Linked DNA regions of Phytohabitans houttuyneae. The protein of the gene in region 1 interacts with the protein of each later gene in a pairwise test. Links are inferred from orthologs where the notes say so. Each region holds a gene or a part of one and is shown on either strand. Other genes may lie near its edges.

Region 1 (7,184 bases):
CGCTCCAGGCCCTGCTCATGGTGGCTGGCTTTCTGCACTGGGCACTGGCCGGCGTGGGGCTGCTCTTCGGCCTGGTCTGGCTCTACGTGCTGAACGTCCGCCGCACGATCCTGGCACCACCCAAGCGCGACGCGCCTCCACCGCCGCAGGACGGCGACGCGTAGGGCCGGGATGTCGCTCCCGCCCCGCGCTTGATCGTGTGGTCTCGGAGCTCCGCGACGGTGCTTTCGGTCGGCCTCGCCCGACGGCTGAGCAGCGGCCGGAGGTAGCCGGTGCGGGGGATGCGGCGCCGTCGCGCGGACCTTGAAGGCAACGCGGACCAGATCGTGTTACGGATCGGCCCCCATAGGGCGGATCGATACCACGATCGGCCTCCGCGCTTGAGTTGGACCCGCCACCCCTTTGCCGCGGGCGCCTCTCAAGCTGGGCGCACGGATGCGCCCACGGAATCCGGTGGCCGTGTGGGGCCTCGCGGCCAGCGAGACAACAGGCGGGGCCGTCGGGTCTCGCGCGGCGACGGGCTGGGGCGCCGGAAGGTTAGAAGCCGTTTGGCGATGTTCAGAGCAAGGATCAAGCTGGATGCCTTGCCTTTCGCGGCCTCGCGCGGGACAAAGGCAGCGTCGCCGTGGCGGTCCGTGACTATCGATCAAGGCAGGCGGCGTTGGCTTCGAGATCTAGGGAAGTTGGTGCGCCATAGCGACGGCTCGACTTTCGGAGTTGGGATTGCGATCGTCGGGGCGGGAGTGCGCGAGGGCGCCCGCAGTTCGGCGCCGTCGTCGCGGTTTGTGACTGTCGATCAGATGCGGGCGGTGTGCGCTTCGAAATCTTGGTGAGTTTGCGCGTTATTTCGACGCTAACTTGCCAAGATCTGCCGGAGCGGGCTCCTGGGTTGAGCTGGGCGACCGCGGAGGGTGAGGCGGCAACCGCGGGCACAGCGGCAGCTCACCTCTAACTCGGCGTCGGACTTTAAGAGCGCTCACCCTGACCGCGAAAAACGCCCAGACGACGAAACTCCGAAGTCGAGCGACGCCAGCTCACCAAGATCTGCGGGAGCAGGCGCACCGCGGAGGGTGAGGCCGCGGGAGCAACGGTCCGGACCACCGCGGACGTCGCGGTAGCTCAAAGCTCCAAAAGGGTTATGCGCCGTCGTCCATCGCCTGGCGGTCGGCCTCGTCGGCGCGGTTGCGCCACTGGGTGATGGCGATGCCGTGGCCGTCCGGGTCCTTGAAGGCGGCCGCCCACAGCTCCAGCTTGGCGCCCTTGTTGACGGGGCGAGGACCGTACGTGAACTTGACGCCCTTCGACTTCAGCTCGTCGTGCGTGGCCGTGATGTCGCCGACCTCGAGGTTGAGGTGGACGGTGCGCGGGCCGGCGGGTGAGAGGTCGCTGATGACGCGGAGGACGAGGCGGGTGTCGCCCGAGGCGAGGACCGCGTTGCCGTCGCCGCCGTCGATCTCGTAGAAGCCGAGCATGTCGCGGTAGAACTCGATCGAGCGGGCCAGGTCGGTGACCAGCACCGTCACGCCGACGCCGTGGATCGAGCCGCTCGGGCCGGGGTGGGCGCTCGGGTACGCGGTGATCAGGTCGGCGAGGTCGTCGTCATCGCCGGCGGTGGGTGGCAGGCCCGACTCGTCGTCGAGTGGCAGGTCCAGCGGGTCCGGCCCCGAGAGGTCGTCGACGGCCGGACCGGAGCCCGCCGGCTCGGCGACCGCGGTGGCCGCACCGTTGCCGTTGCCGTTGTCGCGCATCGGGCGGGCGCGGCGGGGGAGCGGGACCGAGCGCGGTTCGCTGCTCGACGGCTGCTCCACGACCGTGCCCTCCAGCACGATCGGGCCGCCCGGCGTGGCCTGGTGCACCACGATCGGCGGCTCGTCGCGGATACCGCCGCCGAGGTCGTCGGTGAGGTCGGCGGTCACCGGCTCGTCCGGGCCGCGGCGCGACCACGGCGGCTCGTCCTCCTCGAAGAGGAGGTCGTCGCCCTCGGGGATGTAGTCGCGCTCGGGCTCCATCGTCGCGGCGGCCTCGGCGTGCGTGAGCGCCTCGTCCCAGAGGATCCGCACGTGCCGCAGGTCGTCGACCGCCACCATGATCGGCAGGGTGACGCCGGGCAGCGGCCACTTGGCGACCGGCACCCGCGACTCGCGCACCTTGATCGACGCGGCGGGAAGGCCGGGCGCGTCGATGACGATCTGGAGCTCGCACCGGCCATAGGTGGAAGATGCGGGCGGCTCGGTCGCCGTCATCACGTGCGCGGTGCCGGCGACCCACGCGCGGGCGCCGCCCCGGATCGTGTTGACCAGGACCATGCTGATCGCCAGCACGAGCACCGCCAAGCCGACGGCGACGATCGCCCAGCTCTGCATGCCGGCGCCGAAGAGCATGACGAAGACGGCGAACGTGCCCAGCACCGCGGCGACGAGCTTGCGGACCGGTGCGATCGGCCTCCGACGAGCGTCAGCCACAGTGGACCTCCCTCGGGTTACCCGCCAGGCTAGGCCGGGCAAGCCAGTGATGGGAAGACCGATACCCTAGGACGGTACGTCCGCCCCGCGCACTGGAGGAAGAGTGTCGACGAGCAGCCCGGCCGAGCGCACGTTGGTCCTGATCAAGCCGGACGCTCTCCGGCGGGGACTGCTCGGGGAGATTCTCGGCCGTTTCGAGCGCAAGGGCTTGGCGATCGATGCGCTCGTGCTGCGTGGCATGGACGCCGCGCTGGCCGACCAGCACTACGCGGAGCACGTGGACAAGGCGTTCTACCCGCCGTTGAAGGAGTTCATGACGGGCGGGCCGCTGGTGGCCGCGGTCCTGTCCGGAGACCAGGCGATCGAGGTGGTGCGCACGCTGGTCGGCGCCACCGACGGGCGCAAGGCCGCCGCCGGCACGATCCGCGGTGACCTCTCGCTGTCAAACCGGGAAAATTTGGTACACGCCTCCGACTCGCCGGACAGCGCGAAGCGCGAGATCGCGCTCTGGTTTCCGGAGCTCAGCTGAGCTCGGGAAATCTGCGTAGTTTGTCCGGGTTGCCGATCAGGTAGACGCCGGTCACCACACCGCCGGTGACGTCGAGCGTGAGCACGTGCCGTCCCACGATCGTGGCCGGCTCACCGGCGAGCATGACCGGGCACACCGAGCAGACCCCCGAGTAGATGCCGGCGAAGAAGCGGGCCACCCGGTCGGCGCCGACGATCGGCCTGCGGGCGGCCTTGACCCGCCCGCCCCCGTCCGACCAGGCCACCGCGTCCGCGGCCAGCAGTCGCTTCAGCGCCGCCAGGTCACCCTCGCGGGCGGCCGCCAGAAAGCGGTCGAGCAGCCGCTCCCGCTCGGCCGGCGCCGCGGTGAACCGCCGCTGCGCGGGCAGGTGCCCCGTGGCGCGGTGGTGCAGCTGCCGGCAGTCCTCCGGCGTGCGGTCGAGGATCTCGGCGATCTCCGGGTACGGCAGGTCGAAGGCGGTACGCAGCACGTACACCGCGCGCTCCGGCGGCGTGAGGCGCTCCAGCAGGTGCAGCATCGCCAGCGAGAGCGACTCGCGGTGCTCGGCCGGGTCCACGTCGCCGGCCGGCAGCGGCTCGGGCAGCCACGGGCCGACGTAGGGCTCGGCCTGCCGCGCGCGCAGCCGGTCCATCGCCAGGTGGGTGACGATGCGGGACAGGTACCGGCGCGGCTCGGCGACCGCCGCCCGGTCGGCACCGAGCCAGCGCAGGTACGCGTCCTGGAGCACGTCCTCCGCGTCGTGCGCGCTGCCGAGCAGCCGGTAGGCGAGCCCGAACAGCATCGGCCGGTGCGCGACAAGGTCGGCGGCCGCCGCGCCAGCGGTCACGCCGGCAGCGGGTTGCGGCTGGGGATCGCGATCCGGTTCCACATGTTGATGGTGACAATCGCGAGCAGGAGGTCGGCGAGCTCCTCCTCGGTGTAGACCTTCGCCGCGGTGTCCCAGACGTCGTCGGGCACGCCACCTTCACCCAGACGGGTGACGGAGTCGGTCAGGGCCAGCGCGGCCCGCTCCCGCTCGTCGAAGAGATCCACTTCGCGCCAGGTCGCGACGGCGAAGAGCCGACGCGTGCTCTCCCCGGCCTCGATCGCGTGCTGCGAGTGCATGTCCACGCAGTACGCGCAGCCGTTGATGAACGAAGCGCGCAGCTTCACCAGGAAGAGCAGCTTCTTGTCGAGACGGCGCTGGATGTAGCCCTCCAGCCGCCGCACGTGCTCGAAGCCCTCGGGGGCCACCTCTTGCAGGTTGATGCGTCGCATGACGTACCTCCTTCGCGAGGACGACAGGACGCGGCGGTCCGGGCGTGACAATCCGGGGTGTGAGCTACGGCGCATCCCGGCCGACTGCGGGAGGGCGGATCTGCGGCGGCGTCGCTGTTCAATACGGCGCTGCTCCCGTAGCGGTGGAGTACCCTTGACGGTCGTACAGGCGATGACCCGGCCATCACCGGTGAGCCTCCGGAAGAAAAGGCCTCCCCGCGGGCGGCCCCAGTAGAACCGGACGGGTCCGGCCCGTCACAGCCGGCCAACGAGCGGGCGCTTCGATCCTGGAGCGCCAAGCGGGGTGGTACCGCGGGCTTCGGCTCGTCCTCGCAGTGTGCACATGAGCTTTGTGAGCTGCGAGGAGACCGAGGGTGTACCCGAAGACCGATCCGAAGGCCGGCGTGCCGGCGAGTCCCGACCTGCCCGAGGTCGAGCGCCGCGTGCTCGACCACTGGGCGGCGGACAAGACCTTCCAGGCATCGGTGGACGCGCGGGACGCCGGCGTCGACGGCGCGAACGAGTACGTGTTCTACGACGGGCCGCCCTTCGCCAACGGGCTGCCGCACTACGGCCACCTCTTCACCGGGTACGTGAAGGACGTCGTGCCGCGCTACCACACCATGCGCGGCCGCCGGGTGGAGCGGCGGTTCGGATGGGACACGCACGGGCTGCCGGCCGAGGTCGAGGCGGAGAAGCAGCTCGGCATCTCCACGAAGGCGGAGATCCTCGATCTCGGCGTGGCCCGGTTCAACGACGTGTGCCGCACGTCGGTGCTGACGTACACCCAGGACTGGGAGCGGTACGTCACCCGCCAGGCGCGCTGGGTCGACTTCGCCAACGACTACAAGACGCTCGACCTGGACTACATGGAAAGCGTCATGTGGGCCTTCAAGACCCTCCACGACAAGGGCCTGGTGTACGAGGGCTTCCGCGTGCTGGCGTACTGCTGGCGGTGCGAGACGCCGCTGTCCAACACCGAGACCCGGATGGACGACGTCTACCGCGACCGGCAGGACCCGTCGCTCACCGTGTGGTTCACCCTGGACACCGGCGAGAAGGTGGCGGTCTGGACGACCACGCCGTGGACGCTGCCGTCCAACCTGGCGATCGCCGTGGGGCCCGACATCGAGTACGCGGTGCTCGCCGACTCGGCCGGGCAGCGCTACATCATCGGCGCCGCGCGGTTGGGGGCGTACGAGAAGGAGCTGGGCGACCTCACCCCGGTCGGCGTCGTGCGCGGTGCCGAGCTCGTCGGCCGCCGGTACACGCCGCTGTTCGACTTCCTGGCCGACACGCCAAACGCGTTTCAGGTGCTGGGCGCCGACTTCGTCTCCACGGAGGACGGCACCGGGGTCGTGCACATGGCGCCCGCGTTCGGCGAGGACGACCAGAACGCGTGCAACGCCGCCGGCATCCCCACCGTCGTGACCGTCGACGAGCACACACGCTTCACCTCGCTCGTCCCGCCGTACCAGGGTGAGCAGGTCTTCGACACCAACAAGCCGATCTCCCGTGCGCTGCGCGAGCGGGGCGTGGTGGTGCGGCAGGAGACCTACACGCACTCGTACCCGCACTGCTGGCGGTGCGACACGCCGCTGGTGTACAAGGCGGTGTCGTCGTGGTTCGTCGCCGTGACCCGGTTCCGCGATCGGATGGTGGAGCTCAACCAGCAGATCAACTGGACGCCTTCGCACGTCAAGGAGGGCTCGTTCGGCAAGTGGCTGGCCGGCGCGCGGGACTGGTCGATCTCCCGTAACCGCTTCTGGGGCTCGCCGATCCCGGTGTGGAAGTCGGACGACCCGGCCTACCCGCGCGTGGACGTCTACGGCTCCCTCGCCGATCTGGAACGCGACTTCGGCGTCGCCGTGACGGACCTGCACCGCCCCTCCGTCGACGACCTCGTGCGCCCCAACCCGGACGACCCGACCGGACGGTCGGTCATGCGGCGCGTGCCCGAGGTGCTCGACTGCTGGTTCGAGTCAGGCTCGATGCCGTTTGCCCAGGTGCACTACCCGTTCGAAAACCGCGAGTGGTTTGAGCACCACTACCCCGGCGACTTCATCGTCGAGTACATCGGACAGACGCGGGGCTGGTTCTACACCATGCACGTGCTGGCGACCGCGTTGTTCGACCGGCCGGCGTTCCGCAACTGCCTGAGCCACGGCATCCTGCTGGGCGAAGACGGGCGGAAGATGTCCAAGAGCCTGCGCAACTACCCGGACGTGTACGGCGTCTTCAACTCGCACGGCTCCGACGCCATGCGGTGGATGCTGATGTCGTCGCCGGTGCTGCGCGGCGGGGACATGCCGGTTACGGAGGGCGCGATCCGCGACGCCGTCCGCCAGGTGCTGCTTCCACTGTGGAATGTCTGGTACTTCTTCTCGCTGTACGCCAACGCGTCGGGTTACGAGGCGTCGAAGCGGACCGACTCGACCCACCTGCTCGACCGGTACGTGCTGGCGAAGACCGCCGAGCTGGTGTCCACAGTGCAGCGCCAGATGGACGACTACGACATCTCCGGTGCCTGCGCGTCGGTGCGGTCCTATCTGGACGCGCTGACGAACTGGTACGTGCGGCGGTCGCGGGACCGGTTCTGGAGCGGTGACCGGGACGCGTTCGACACTCTCTACACCGTGCTGGAGACGCTTTGCCGCGTCGTGGCGCCGCTCGCGCCGCTGACCGCGGAGGAGATCTGGCGCGGGCTCACCGGCGAGCGCTCTGTGCACCTGACCGACTGGCCGGAGGCGGAGGCGTTTCCCGCCGACCGCGAGCTTGTCGCGACGATGGACGCCGTGCGTGAGGTCTGCTCGGCGGCCCTGTCGCTGCGCAAGGCGCGCGGCCTGCGGGTGCGACTTCCGCTGGCCCAGCTCACCGTGGCGACGCCGGCGGCCGACGCGCTGCGGCCCTTCGCCGACCTGGTGGCCGACGAGGTC
Region 2 (3,704 bases), on another replicon or contig:
GCGGGGCGGGTGTGCATGGACCAGGTGGTGCTCGACTGCGGCGACGACCCGGTGGCGGCCGGCGACGTGGCGACGCTCTTCGGCAGCGGCGCCGGCGGCGAGCCGACCGCCGACGACTGGGCCGAGGCTGTCGGCACGATCAACTACGAGATCGTGACCCGCTTCGGCGGGGTGCGGGTGCCCCGCCACTACGACGGAGCCGGAGCATGAGCCGGGCGGGAGGCATCGCCAGCCGGTCGATGCGCAAGCGGGCCGGCCTGCTGGGCGCGGTCGTGGGCATCGCCGCCGTGGGCGTGGCGGCCGGTGTCGTGGCCGAGCGGGCGCTGGTGCGCCGTTCCAAGCGCGCGCCCGACGACCCGTACGCGGGCGAGGAGTTCGGCCACCTCGCGTACGACGAGGCGCTGACCGTCACCACCCAGGACGGCACCTCGCTGTACGTCGAGATCGTCGAGCCGACCGACGGCGTGGAGCTGGACGCCGACTTCGTGGCCGAGGTGACCGGCGCGATGACCTCGCTGGAGCCCACGCTCGTCTTCGTGCACGGGTTCTGCCTCGACATGGGCACGTTCCACTTCCAGCGCAAGGAGCTGACCCGCCGCGGCGACTACCGGATGGTCTTCTACGACCAGCCGGGGCACGGCCACTCCGGCAAGCTGGAGTCCGGCGAGTACGAGCTGCCCGCACTCGGCGAGGGCCTGAGGGCGGTGCTCGACGAGACCGTGCCGGAGGGGCCGATCGTGCTGATCGGACACTCGATGGGCGGCATGACCATCATGGCCTTCGCCGAGCAGCACCCGGAGTACTTCGGCAGCCGCGTCGTGGCGACCGTGCTGATGTCCACCTCGGGCGGCCGGCTGGAGGAGACCAAGTTCGGCCTGCCCGCGCTGATCGCCAAGGCCGGCGCACCACTGCTCCCGCTGGTCAACAGCGCCACCCGGCTCAGCGGCGGCGTCATCGACCGGGCCCGGCACGCCTCGTCCGACCTGGCCTGGCTGCTCACCCGACGGTACGGGTTCGGCGACACCAAGCCCAGCCCGGCGCTGGTGTCCTATGTGGAGGAGATGAACTCGCGCACCTCCACCGAGACGGTCGCCCGCTACCTGCGCACGCTCTACACGCACGCCCGCTACCCGGCGCTCAAGGCCCTGCGCAACGCGCCCGCGCTGGTCATCGTCGGCGACCAGGACATGATTACGCCGGTGACCCATTCGGAGGAGATCCTGCGGCAGCTGCCGGACGCCGAGTTCGTGAAGGTGCCGGACAGCGGGCACGTGGTGATGCTCGAACACGCCGACGAGGTCAACGCCGTGCTCACCGCGTTTCTGGAGAAACTGACCGCGTGAACCTGTCCACTGTGTCCGACACGGAAGCGTTCGGCCGCCGCCTCGGCGCGATCCTGCGCGCCGGCGACCTGATCCTGCTGACCGGCCCGCTCGGTGCCGGCAAGACCGCGCTGGTCCGCGGCATCGGCGCAGGCCTGGGCGTACGCGGCGACATCACCTCGCCGACGTTCGTCATCGCCCGCGTGCACAAGCCAGACCCGGCGAAGGGTGGCCGCGTCGCTCTCGTGCACGCGGACGCGTACCGGCTAGGCTCGGCGGTCGACCCGCGGGCGGAGATCGACGACCTCGACCTGGACGCCTCGGTGGACGACTCGGTCACCGTGGTGGAGTGGGGCGAGGGCGTGGTGGAGCAGCTGTCCGACGCGCACCTCCAGGTCCGCATCGACCGCCGTGACGACGACTCCCGCGAGGTCCGACTCGAGCCCCACGGTGGGGACTGGACGGCACGCGTGGAGGACTTGTGACACTCGACCTGATGACGTTGCTGCCGGCGGGGTGGCGGTCGGCGCTGGAGCCGTACCTCGACCCCGCCCGGATGGCCGAGCTGGCCGCTTACGTCGAGGCCGAGTTCGCGGCTGGCCCGTGTTACCCGCCGCTGGAGGACCTCTTCTCCGCGTACCGGCTGTGCGCCCCGAGTCCTGCCGCGTGCTGATCCTGGGGCAGGACCCGTACCACAAGGCGGGCCAGGCGCACGGGTTGAGCTTCAGCGTCCGTCCGGGCGTCGCGGTGCCTCCGTCGCTGCGCAACGTCTACAAGGAGCTGGCCGCCGACCTCGACGTGCCCCCGTCCCGCTCCGGCGACCTTCGCGGCTGGGCCGCACAGGGCGTACTCCTGCTCAACGCGGTGCTCACCGTCCGCGAGGGCAAGCCCGGCTCGCACGCCAACCGCGGCTGGGAAGACTTCACGGACGCCACGATCCGCGCGCTGAACGACCGCGACGAGCGCGTGGTGTTTCTGCTGTGGGGCGGCTACGCCCGCAAGAAGGCCGAGCTGGTGACCAACCCGACGCACGTCGTGCTGGAGGCCGGCCACCCCAGCCCGATGAACCCGCGCGGCTTCCTGGGCAGCCGCCCGTTCAGCGCGACGAACAAGGCCCTCGCCGACGCCGGACTGCCCCCGATCGAGTGGTCCCGGCTGTAGCTCCTGGGCGCCCGGATAGGGTGCATATCGTGCTCGTACTCGTGGTGGACTCGTCGACTCCGGCGGTGACGGCGGCGCTCGTGGAGGTCGCCGACCACGGCGTCGTCATGCGCGCGCAGCGGCAGGCCGTGGACGCCAAGGCGCACGGTGAGCTGCTCGCGCCCGCCGTCCACGCGGTCCTCGGCGAGATCGGCGCCGGGCCGCGTGACCTGGACGCGGTGGTGGCCGGCCTCGGGCCCGGCCCGTTCACCGGCCTGCGCGTGGGCCTCGTCACCGCGGCCAGCATGGGCCAGACCCTCGACATCCCCACCTACGGCGTCTGCTCCCTCGACGCGCTCGGCCGCGCCGCCGGGGCCGGTCGGATCCTGGCCGCCACCGACGCGCGGCGCAAAGAGGTCTACTGGGCCGCGTACGACGGCGGCGCGCGGATCACCGAGCCCGACGTCGACCTGCCCGGGTCGGTGGCCGAGCGGGTGGCGGCGCTGGGCGTGACCGGCGCGGTGGGCGAGGGCGCGCACAAGTACGCGGACGTCCTCGGGCTCCCGGTCCGCGACGAGCCGATGTACCCGCCGGCCGCCGCGCTCGCCGAGCTGGCCGCCGAGCGGATCCGGGCGAAGGGGCCGAGCGAGCGGCTCACCCCCCTCTACCTGCGGCGGCCGGACGCTGTGGCGGCGGCGGGCCGCAAACCGGTCCTGCGATGAAGATTCGGCCGTTTCGCTGGTGGCACATCGACGAGGTGCTGGTCCTGGAGGCCGACCTCTTCGGTGCCGAGCAGTGGTCGGCGACCATGTTCTGGAACGAACTGGCCGGCGGCCACCACTACCTCGTGGCCACCGGCGACCGGGGGAGATCCTCGGGTACGCGGGCCTGGCCGTGCAGCCGCCCGACGAGGCGTGGGTGCAAAACATCGCGGTCCGCCGTGACGCCCAGCGCCGCGGCATCGGGCGCACGCTGCTGGAGGCGCTGCTGGCCGAGGCGGCGCGGCGTGGCGTACGCAAGGTGCTGCTCGAAGTCGCCGTCGACAATGGACCGGCACAGAAGCTTTACGGTGCCTACGGTTTCGAGGCCGTCGGCCTCCGCCGCGGGTACTACCAACCGAGCAACACCGACGCGCTGGTGATGATGAGACAAGATGACTGAGCCGCTGGTACTGGGAATCGAGACCTCGTGCGACGAGACCGGCGTGGGCGTGGTGCGCGGGCACACGCTCCTCGCCGACGC

The links. The genes of interacting proteins can lie anywhere in the genome.
Region 2: the proteins of ndk (region 1) and ung interact in binary tests that used the Escherichia coli proteins (3 or more experiments, as listed by UniProt). The link is inferred for Phytohabitans houttuyneae from one-to-one orthologs.

The regions. Positions count from the first base shown.
Region 1 is NZ_BLPF01000004.1:578,646-585,829, forward strand. Bases 1,576-4,278 are described here. They hold ndk (nucleoside-diphosphate kinase), read left to right. Parts: upstream 1,576-2,565; coding sequence 2,566-2,991; downstream 2,992-4,278. Other genes in these bases: Phou_RS45280 (VOC family protein), read right to left, coding at 1,576-2,462; Phou_RS45290 (sigma-70 family RNA polymerase sigma factor), read right to left, coding at 2,984-3,817; Phou_RS45295 (carboxymuconolactone decarboxylase family protein), read right to left, coding at 3,814-4,248. In the rest of the region: Phou_RS45275 (DUF4233 domain-containing protein), read left to right, coding at 1-164; more of Phou_RS45280, read right to left, coding at 1,137-1,575; ileS (isoleucine--tRNA ligase), read left to right, coding at 4,623-7,184. UniProt on the Escherichia coli protein: Major role in the synthesis of nucleoside triphosphates other than ATP. The ATP gamma phosphate is transferred to the NDP beta phosphate via a ping-pong mechanism, using a phosphorylated active-site intermediate.
Region 2 is NZ_BLPF01000001.1:3,362,321-3,366,024, reverse strand. Bases 705-3,704 are described here. They hold ung (uracil-DNA glycosylase), read left to right. Parts: upstream 705-1,925; coding sequence 1,926-2,483; downstream 2,484-3,704. Other genes in these bases: tsaD (tRNA (adenosine(37)-N6)-threonylcarbamoyltransferase complex transferase subunit TsaD), read left to right, coding at 3,616-3,704; tsaB (tRNA (adenosine(37)-N6)-threonylcarbamoyltransferase complex dimerization subunit type 1 TsaB), read left to right, coding at 2,513-3,184; Phou_RS52660 (uracil-DNA glycosylase), read left to right, coding at 1,804-1,995; tsaE (tRNA (adenosine(37)-N6)-threonylcarbamoyltransferase complex ATPase subunit type 1 TsaE), read left to right, coding at 1,340-1,807; Phou_RS14895 (alpha/beta fold hydrolase), read left to right, coding at 705-1,343. In the rest of the region: alr (alanine racemase), read left to right, coding at 1-210; more of Phou_RS14895, read left to right, coding at 207-704. UniProt on the Escherichia coli protein: Excises uracil residues from the DNA which can arise as a result of misincorporation of dUMP residues by DNA polymerase or due to deamination of cytosine.